DNA from 3 places in the Cloacibacillus sp. genome. Region 2 is predicted to be linked to each of the others. Evidence: riboswitches for the same ligand, from Rfam matches in the RefSeq annotation. Region 2 holds a riboswitch; each other region holds the start of a gene.

Region 1 (3,278 bases), on a different contig from region 2:
AGAGGGAGACGGCGTCTATCTGGCACGCATAGATAAAGGCAGGGATGAATAATATGAGGGCCGCGCCCTAGACCGAGAGGGCGGAAAGCGGCGAGGCTCCCGAAAGGCTGCCCATGAGCCAGAGGACGATGGCGCTGAGGCGGTCGTCCGCGATCGCCTTAAGAAAAGTAACGCCCGCGGAGAGTATCGCGTTGGTTATGATGCCTGCGAGGACTATATAGGCCGCGCCGCCGCCGCTGCGCGCGGCGATGAGGCTGACGAGCCAGAGAGCGGCCATCGCGCCGGCAAAGGCCATCGGGGTCACTGCGAACGAGCCGAAGAAAAAGCCGAGAGCGCCGCCAAAGGCCGCGCCAGCCGCTATCCCCAGCGTATAAGGCTCGGCGAGCGGGTTTGTGAGCAGTCCCTGCAGCACCGCGCCTGCGACGGCGAGCAGCCCTCCCGTTCCTACGGCGGCGAGAAAGCGCGGCAGCCTGACGCTGCGGATAACGAGAGCCTCGGGAGTGGCGCGCGAGGCTTCGTCTAAAAACGGATTCAAAAGCGCCGCGACGCGGGCGGCGGGAATATCCCACTCGCCAGCGCCGAGCCGCCAGAGCGCGGCGATGAGCAAAAGCAGACAGAGCAGCGCCGCGAGACGCAGACGCTTTATGTACAGCCGCCGTCTATGCTCAGAGAGCTCCGCCACGCCGGTCATCGTTTATTTCATCATATCCTTGATCTTGGAGACGTAGACGCGGGCCATGTCCGCATCTTCGCCAAGGCCGACGAGGAAGGTCTTAATATCCTTGTAGCCTGCCACTTTCAGCTGGCTGTACCATGATTCGGGATCGTCCTTATCGGCGAGGTCGTTGTTCGCGTGGTCGCCCGCGACGATCATCAGCGGGGAGATGACGAGCGTCTTCACGCCCTTGTCACGCTTGAGGCGCGCGATCACATCTTCGATCATCGGCGCCGCTTCGACAGTGCCAAGGGCAAAGCGGCCGGGGGCCTTCTTGTCGAGCGAAAGCTGGAGCTGGCTGTACATCGCGTTCGCGGCGTGGTGCGGCGTGCCGTGTCCCATGAGGACGATCACGGTGCCCTTCTTCGCGAGATCCTTCGCGAAGCGCTTCATGAGAATGTCGGCCATCAGATCGCAGTCGGCGGCCGATGAAAGATAGGGGCGGCCGAGTTTCAGTTCTTTGAATTCATACTTCCCCTTCACCGCGGCGACGCCGTTCACGAGTCCCGCGATGTCGTCATACTCTTCTCCGGGGATGATGTGCATCGGCATCACATAGACGTGGGTGAAGCCTTCGTCGTTCATCTGCGCGAGCGCCGATGTCGGCGTGGGAATATTGACGTTCTGCTCCTTCGCTATCTTCCTGCGGATGATGTTTGACGTGTAGGCGAGTCGGACTTCGGTGTCGGGGAAGGCCTTCTTTGCCGAGTCGACGAGATTGTCGATCGCCTTTTTCGCGTCCGGCATCGAGGTGCCGAAGGCGACTACGAGGATACCCTTCTTGTCGGGTTTATCCTTGGGAGCGGCGGCGAAGGCCGTGCCTGACATCACCAGTGTGAGCATTACGAGAGCTATTACAAACGATTTCATGAGAAATATTTCCATCCTTTCGATCATCGCCAATCCAGAATAAAATCTGGGTCCAATAAAAAAAGACCCGAAAGTGATTCTCCGAGTCTTTGTCCTGTCAGCCGATAACAAGCTGCAACAAACTATCGCGAAGATGTTTGCCCGCGCAAACAGATCCCTCCCTTTACCTTTCTCCAGCAGGTTTCCTGACTTATCTTCATCCTAACAGCGCGCCTTCCCGGAATAAATTCCAGTGACATCCTTGCGCTTTCGTCTGAACCACAGTGGCGGGGCCGCACCGGCATAGGAAAAAATCCGCACCGGTTTCCCTTACTGAGAAAGACAATATTCAATTTTGTGGTAATTATAACAGATGGCGCCCGGGTGTACAGGTGATTTTTAGCGGCGCTCCGGATAATTTTGTCACATCAGACAAAGAGAAAGCCGGGCGCGGCACTCCATGATACCAGTTCGCCATCCGCGTCAAATTCGAGAATATACATGCCTCCGTTCGGTATCCGCCACTCTCCGTGGGGAATATCTTTATCGGCGAAGCGGTGCAACACCGCGCGCATCACATTGCCGTGCATCGTGCCGGCGGCCGTTGATACTCCCGCCGCGCGGCATCGCGAAAGCAGCGCCGCAAAACCGGCGCAGACGCGCTCCGTAAAACCGTTGAAACTCTCGCCCCGCTCTATCGGACGGTCGGGGGCCGCGAGCCAGGCGGTATAGTTGGGGTCATCGTCAAGATTTGTATAGGGACGCCCCTCAAGGATGCCCAGCGAGCATTCGGATAACGCCGCGGAAAGATAATCGGCGGCGCGCCCGTATATCAGCTCGAGCGACTGCGTGCAGCGTTTCAGCGGCGATGAAAAATAGAACTCGGCGCGCGGATAGGAAAAACGCGCGCATATCTCCCGCTGTTCCGCCGCGCCCTGCGGCGAAAGCGGGATGTCGCGCTGGCCGGTCCAGACATTCTCCGCGTTCGCGAGCGACTGCGCGTGGCGGATGAGATAAATCCTCAACGGTAATCCTCCATCGCGGCGAGCAGGATGTCGTTCTCCGGTCTCGTCCGCGCCGCGATGCGCACATATCTTCCGTCGAGCCCGGGAAAATTTCTCGTGTGGCGCACGACGATGCCCCGTTCCAGCATAAAACGGATGAACCTTTCGTCGTCGTCGACCGCGGCCAGGAAATAGTTCACACAGCTGGGCAGCGTCGGAAAACCCGCCCTGTTCACCGCGGAGATGAGCCGCGGCATCTCCGCGGCGTAATAATCTTTCGTGCGGCGCAGCAGCGTGGCGTCCGCGAGGAAGAAGAGCGCCGCCTGCTGCGCGAGGCCGCTGACGCTCCAGCTCGGTTGCCGTCTCTTCAGCCTCTCCGTCATCTCGGCGCCGGCGAGGATATAACCGATACGCGCCCCGCAGAGGTTGTACGTTTTTGTCAGCGAACGCAGCCTGACGACGTTAGGCCGCGGCCGGTATGGGGCCAGTGCCTCGTCGGTCCAGATAAAATCACGATAGGCCTCGTCGACGATAAAAAGCGTCCGTGGGTGCCGCTCCGCGATCTCGTCGAGCTCTCCATCGGGGATGAAGCCCCCCGTCGGGTTGCAGGGATTACAGAGCCAGACGGCTCCCTCTGCGGGAAGCTTCGCCGCGCGAAGGTCGAAGATGTTGAGCGGAGCCGCGCCGAAATTCTTCAGCGCGCGCAGATA
Region 2 (3,278 bases):
GGACGCCACCCTCGACAGCCGCGCGGCGGTCGTCTTCCAGAACTTGGGCGGCTTGGGCGCGCCCAACATAGAGCGGATCTTTGCGCGAGAGGGCGAACTGCGCAAGTTTAAGCGGATTGGAGCGCAGTGAAGAGGTCTCTCCTGAGGGGATCAGCTCGTCGGTGGTCGTCACGGGGTCGGTGATGACGGAGGCTATCTTCAGCAGAAGGTTCTCCGCCAGAGGATAGACCTTCGGCCATGGCCTGATATTCGGCCCGTAGATAAGCTCCTGGCTGTCGTCCGCTTTGCCAAAACCGTGATAGACCTTCTTTTCATAGAGATCGCCGCGGAACTTATAGGGTTTGTCGTGGAGCAGTTCCCCATAACGCTCGGCCGATGTCAGCACGCCGCCGTTGGCCGCCGTGGCGGCGATGGAACGCGCGTCCATCAGCGCGACGGAGGAAATCTGTCCCTCTCCCGGCTTTGAACCTTCGCGGTTGGGGAAATTCCTCGTCGTATGACGAATGCTGAATCCGTGGTTCGACGGCGTGTCGCCAGCACCGAAACAGGGGCCGCAGAAGGCCGTCTTCACGACGGCGCCCGCCTCCATAAGGGCGCCGACAGAACCGTTGCCGATGAGCTCAAGCATAGCAGGCTGGCTGCCGGGATAGACGCTGAGCGAGAATTCGCCGTTGCCAACGCTGCCTCCGCGCAAAATCTGCGCCGCCGCGACGACATTGTCAAAGGTCCCGCCGGAGCAGCCGGCGATGATCCCCTGATCCACGCGGATCTTGCCCTCCTTAGATATCTTTTCGGTGAGATTGAGCTTCAGCTCCGGATTCTCCAGCTTGCTGCGGGCGTCATCCTCCACCCGCTTCAATATCTCATAGGGGTTCGCGTTGAGCTCGTCTATCGTATAGACGTTGCTGGGATGGAAGGGAAGGGCGATCATCGGCTTTACCTTGTCGAGCTCCACTACAATGGCCGCGTCATACCAAGCGGCAGCGGCCGGCTCGAGCCGCCTGTAAGCCTCCGAGCGTCCGTGAATATGAAAATATTCCTCGACCCTCTCATCGGTGCGCCAGACGGAGGTCCAGCAGGCCGTCTCCGTAGTCATCACGTCGATGCCGCTGCGGAACTCCACCGGCAGGTTCGAGACTCCGGGGCCGACAAATTCCATCACCTTGTTCTTTACAAAGCCGTTTTTAAAGACCGCGCCGATGATCGCCAGCGCGACGTCCTGCGGGCCGACTCCGGGACGCGGGGCGCCGGTGAGATAGACGGCGACGACGTCGGTGCGCGGAAAATCATAGGTGCGTCCGACAAGCTGTTTCACAAGCTCCGGGCCGCCCTCGCCGACGCCCATCGTCCCCAGGGCGCCGTAACGCGTATGGCTGTCCGAACCAAGAATCATCCGTCCGCAGCCGGACATCATCTCCCGTACATAGGAATGGATGACCGCCAGATGCGCGGGGACAAACTCTCCGCCATACCTCTTCGCGGCCGAGAGGCCGAAAAGATGATCGTCCTCGTTGATCGTCCCGCCGACGGCGCAGAGCGAATTATGGCAGTTTGTCATGACATAGGGGATCGGGAAGCGCTTCATGCCGCTGGCGATCGCGGTCTGGATGATGCCCACATAGGTGATGTCATGCGAGGCGAGGCTGTCAAAGCGTATCCGGTAATTATCCTTCGTGCCGGAGGCGTTATGCGCCGCGATAATATTGGCCGCGATCGTCCCTCCGGCGGCGCTCTCCCTGTCCTCCGGCAGCCGTTCCAGAGGCTTCATTCCCGCGGCCTGAATCTCTTCGTTGACCGCGGAGAGCCCCTTTTTCTCCACATCCTCCACCAACACGTTTCCGTTAAACAGATAAACGCCCTTTTCAATCAGCCTGATCAAATCCTCATCCTCTTTTCTTTTTGTTTTTCTAATATTTTCAGAATTTATAGTAAAATTTAAAATATAGTCATCTCATATTCTCTTTAGGACATTTAACTCAGCAGATACAACATTGTCCCCTACAACTAAAAGTCCACTCCAATGACAGTAAAATATACTATAGTAAATATTTATTATTTACTTTTATTAGTTATATTATTTTATTGTCAAGTTACAAGGCCAACAGATGCCAGCAAGCGGAGGGTAAAAAAAAAAATGCCGCCTGCAAAGAAAAACACCGCACAGACAACATCATATGGCCGCCGTACAATCTAAAGACGATGGCTCACGAAACAATATCCGCCCGCGCAGATTTATCCCTCGACGGTGTAAGCAGGTCTCCTGGCTTCCATTCATCCTAATTTCGCATCTTCCCAGACAGACGTCCAGTGATCCCGCGATTTCGTCATGACAACAGTGGTGGGGCCGCTTTGGTTTTTAACCAAATTCCCTTGCTTTTACACCGCTATTTTTATCAATGTCACTATATCCTCATGTTTTATAAATGTCAAGTTATTTTTATGCATTAGCGACATATTTTCACAATTGACAACAAAATGACACAATATAATAAATTGTTGTTTTATTTGGAAAATTAGATACTTTTACAGAACTACTTCAACACCAGCGTATCAAACAAAAGGACTCCCGCAGTTAGAAGCCGCCATAATAACGTACCCAACAAACACACCATCACAAAAAGCAAAGGCACCTACAATTAAAGAGGTACCTTTGCAATAATAAATTTGATATAAAAAAATGGGATGTACTTCTTAAATATACAACACCCTATTCCCAGGGAACAATTTTACCGGGATTGAGTATATTGTTTGGATCGAAGGCAAGTTTTACCCTGCGTATCAAATCTATTTGAGCATCATCAAGAAATTGCGAAATATACGCGGCACGCTTCAACCCCACGCCATGTTCTCCCGTGAGCGTCCCCTCAAGCTTTATAACAATCGTGTAGAGCTTTTGCCGCACGCCCCCAATAATCTCGCGCCATCCAGGGGTTTCCCCCTCCAGATATAACGTTACATGCATATTACCGTCGCCAAGATGACCATAAGCAGCATATTTCACACCCGCACCGTGACATATGTCATCCAACTCCCGCATAAAATCTGCAACAGCGCTTGCAGGAATGACGACATCCTCATTTGACACCTGAATTGGAGCATGTGCCCATACAGCTTCAGCAACACTTTTACGCCCTTTCCACAGCTTATCCTTCACCGTTCTGTTATCCGCAACGAATACCTCCAAAGCCCCCTGCTTTAGACATATATCCCCTATTTTCTCAATTTCATCAGCAAGACGCTCTCTTTCATTTCCCTCATACTGTAATATCAAATGCGCA
Region 3 (3,278 bases), on a different contig from region 2:
GTCCAGCCCTTCTCAGGTTTTAGATTGGGGTTCGGCAGCCAAAAACCGAACGCGTCCGAGTAGAACATCTGATAGAAACTCGGCATTGAAAAATAACGACCGACGGTGGCATAGTATAGAAGCCCGTTCTTATTCGCCCAGTTCAGCGAAAAACGCGGCAGGAACTCATGCGCGTCCTCTCCGTTATCCAGATCCCAATACTCATAACGTAACCCTATGTCGAAAGCGGCGGAGCCGATGGGTATGGATGTCTCTATGTAGGGAGCATACTCATTTCTTGTGTTGTCATACGGCTGATTATTTCCCCAGGGATTATCATGGTTGAAATATTCAGCTTTCTCCCTTCTGAAATCCATGCCGAAGACAAAGGGAAGATTTCCGATCTCCTGTTTCCTGTTATATGTGGCACCAAAGGTATTGCCGTCATAATTCGTCTCGCCGGAGGTGTCATAAATGGTCCTCTCGTTTTTGTGATAATATAGGCGTCCCATATTCACACCGTCGGCGTAGTTCAGCGTAAATCTCTGATATTTGTTATCCTGCCTATTTTCAGAGGTTCCGCCGCCGTAAAGGGTATCCGTGTAATTCCAGGAAGATTTGAAATCCCCTACTTCGCCGAGGAAGGACCATGCCCCCTTCGTAAAGCCAAAGTAATAATCATTTCCACGGTAATCAAGCGCGTTATCATAAAGTCCGCTGGCAGGGTCGGCGAGCCTGATCCTCGTCTCCCCCTCCTGCGTCCTCGTGTAGCCTGTGCTCACTCTCAGGTCATTACTGAGCACCACCGTTCCACGCACATTTCCGCGGAACCATTCTTTATTGCCTCCCTCTAAAGTTATACTGCCGCTTGATTTATCAGAGGGTTTGCGCGTTATGATATTGATGACGCCGCCGGCCGCGTTGGAGCCATAGATCGCAGAACCTGCGCCTTTCACGACCTCTATCCTTTCAACATCGGTGAGCGCTATGCTGCGTAAGTCAAACGGAGAACCAAGATCGGCGCCTACGCCGTAATCAGCACCCATATATGGAATGCCGTCAACCAACAACAGGACCTCCGAATTCAATCCTCTCACCGTTATTCCCTTTGACTGCGCCATCGAAGCGCTGTTCAAAAGCCCGTTGACGCCCGGCACCTTCGACAGCACATCCTGGACGTCGCGCGCGGCGCTGTTGTCGATATCCTCGCGCGTGATTACATAGGTCTGCGCCGGTACGTCCGCCGTCGACTCCGCGAGGTGCGAACCGGTGACCTCCACCGCGGCGACCTCAGCCACGTCGGCGCTGACTGCCTTCTCCGCCGCGAACGCCGGCAGGGCAAGCAATGACGAAAACAAGAAAACAACCGCTGTTTTCCTCCACAGATGATACATAAAAACACTCCCTCTGTTAAATTTTTACAAACAAAAACAAAAAGGCAGAGGCCCCAAAGACGGAGCCTCTGCCATATACGCCAAGCAAACGCTGCTACTCGCCCTCGCAAGCTGCAACTCATACGGATACAACAGATATTCTGACTCCTGATCATCCTACCGGCGCGCCTTCCCGCCTTCGGCAGTGGCACGGTGCGCTTTCGTCCCAGTTACAGCAACGGGGTTGTTCCGGATTCTCACCGGATTCCCTGACTGCATTCCGTTACAATATTTTTTTATTCTGTTATTTTACACTATAGCCGGTTGTTTTGTCAACTATATATCCATATCCTGCGGATTATTTCACTACTTTTGCGGCGACGGGTGCTTACGACTCCATACCCCTGTCATGGTACAATGATAATGTATAAAAACTCACCCGCGGGAGTCCCCGCGGAGAGAAGGCGGTGGCCAATGTTTGAAAAAATCCCCTCTGATGAAGAGATGAGCGCCCTCGTCGGCGAAGGGCTCTTCGCGGTATGGAAAGGGCTCCGTTCCATGATAGAGGCCAGTTACGACATGACCGGGAGCTGGAACGGCGGCGGCCGGCTGTGGTTCTATGAATATAAATACCGCCGCGGAGGAAAGACCCTCTGCTCGCTATACGCGAAAGAAAAGGCCATCGGCTTCATGGTGATATTCGGCCGGACGGAGAGAGCGAAGTTCGAGTCTGAGAGGGAGACTTTCTCCCAAAAGACGCGGGAGATATATGACGGCGCTAAAACCTATCACGACGGGAAATGGATGATGTTTGAACCGGCGGATGAGTCCCTTTTTCCCGATCTCATCAGGCTGCTGCGAATCAAAAGAAGACCCAACCGGCCGGACAAACAGGAGCCGTAAAAACAATGAAAAGCAATCTAAGAAAAATTCCCGGCATCGGGGAGAATATGGAGCGTCATCTTATGAACATCGGCATCAGCTCTATCGAAGAGCTGATAGGCAAGGAGCCGGAGGCGCTCTTTGAGCGGGACTGCCTCTTTAAGGGCTTCCGCGACGATTCCTGCGTACTCTATGTCTTCCGGCTCGCCGTCTATTATGCCGAGAACAAAGAGCGCGATCCGGAAAAGCTAAAATGGTGGTACTGGAAAGATAAGGAATATCATCCGCGGGGCACTAAGCTTTCGTAGTTCATGTTTGCGCCGTACGCCGCGGTTCTCGTCTAAAATGAGCGGGACGACAAAGTTACCGGCGCCCGCACACGCAGTCGCCGGTAACTTTATTATTTAAACTGTTTGCTTACCGAATCTTTTCGCGTTAAATTCATCCCTGACCTTGGCCATCTTCGCGGGATCGCTTATCAGGTCATAGGCCGTCAGCGCCAGCACCTTCGCCGCGTTGGCCAGCGCGTCGTGCGCCGCCTGCGACTTGCCGGCATCTAGGTAGTCCTGCGAATGGGCGGGAGTCCCCTCCGGGACAAAAGCTGATCTTATACACGAACCGGGTATTTCATACATAACGTTTCCAAAGTCAGTGGAGCCCGTCTTCTCTCTCGGCGGCCTTATCGTAGGCATACCAACGGCCACTGCGTTCTCCATGATCAGATCGTTCAGCGATAGCAACGGTATCTTCGCTTTGAAAAATGTCCCCTCGCGAATCTCATAGCTGACATCCGCCATCAGGGCCGCGCCTTTGAAGATATTTTTCAGCCGCTCCGCCATCGACATGACATACTCCGTATCGTATGAGCGAATGCCGAACTCACCCTCCGCCTCCGCGGGGACCACGTTGCTCGGACCGCCAGCGGAAACTATTGTATAGTGCATGCGCGCCTCGTCGCGAACGTGTTCCCGCATAAACTCCACTCCGCTGCAGGCCAGCAGCAGCGCGTCCAGCGCGCTGCGCCCCATCTCGGGATTCATCGCC

Evidence for each region. A riboswitch is a leader RNA that binds a small molecule or an ion and turns the genes downstream of it on or off. The one in region 2 is predicted to bind cobalamin.
Region 1: another riboswitch for cobalamin. It lies ahead of LIO98_RS04425 (sirohydrochlorin cobaltochelatase); the one in region 2 lies ahead of LIO98_RS01170 (hydratase).
Region 3: another riboswitch for cobalamin. It lies ahead of LIO98_RS09130 (TonB-dependent receptor); the one in region 2 lies ahead of LIO98_RS01170 (hydratase).

What each region holds. Positions count from the first base shown of each region.
Region 1 covers NZ_JAJBUX010000035.1:21,123-24,400, forward strand. The annotation lists partial or broken gene LIO98_RS04420 (iron ABC transporter permease) at 1-691, opposite strand, end outside; gene LIO98_RS04425 (sirohydrochlorin cobaltochelatase) at 695-1,600, opposite strand; cobalamin riboswitch at 1,743-1,927, opposite strand; gene LIO98_RS04430 (histidine phosphatase family protein) at 1,993-2,589, opposite strand; gene LIO98_RS04435 (aminotransferase class I/II-fold pyridoxal phosphate-dependent enzyme) at 2,586-3,278, opposite strand, start outside.
Region 2 covers NZ_JAJBUX010000008.1:9,126-12,403, reverse strand. The annotation lists gene LIO98_RS01170 (hydratase) at 1-1,879, opposite strand, end outside; cobalamin riboswitch at 2,233-2,422, opposite strand; gene LIO98_RS01165 (FAD-linked oxidase C-terminal domain-containing protein) at 2,708-3,278, opposite strand, start outside.
Region 3 covers NZ_JAJBUX010000071.1:16,985-20,262, forward strand. The annotation lists gene LIO98_RS09130 (TonB-dependent receptor) at 1-1,337, opposite strand, end outside; cobalamin riboswitch at 1,486-1,663, opposite strand; gene LIO98_RS09135 (DUF3788 domain-containing protein) at 1,827-2,255, shown strand; gene LIO98_RS09140 (helix-hairpin-helix domain-containing protein) at 2,261-2,542, shown strand; gene LIO98_RS09145 (M20 family metallopeptidase) at 2,639-3,278, opposite strand, start outside.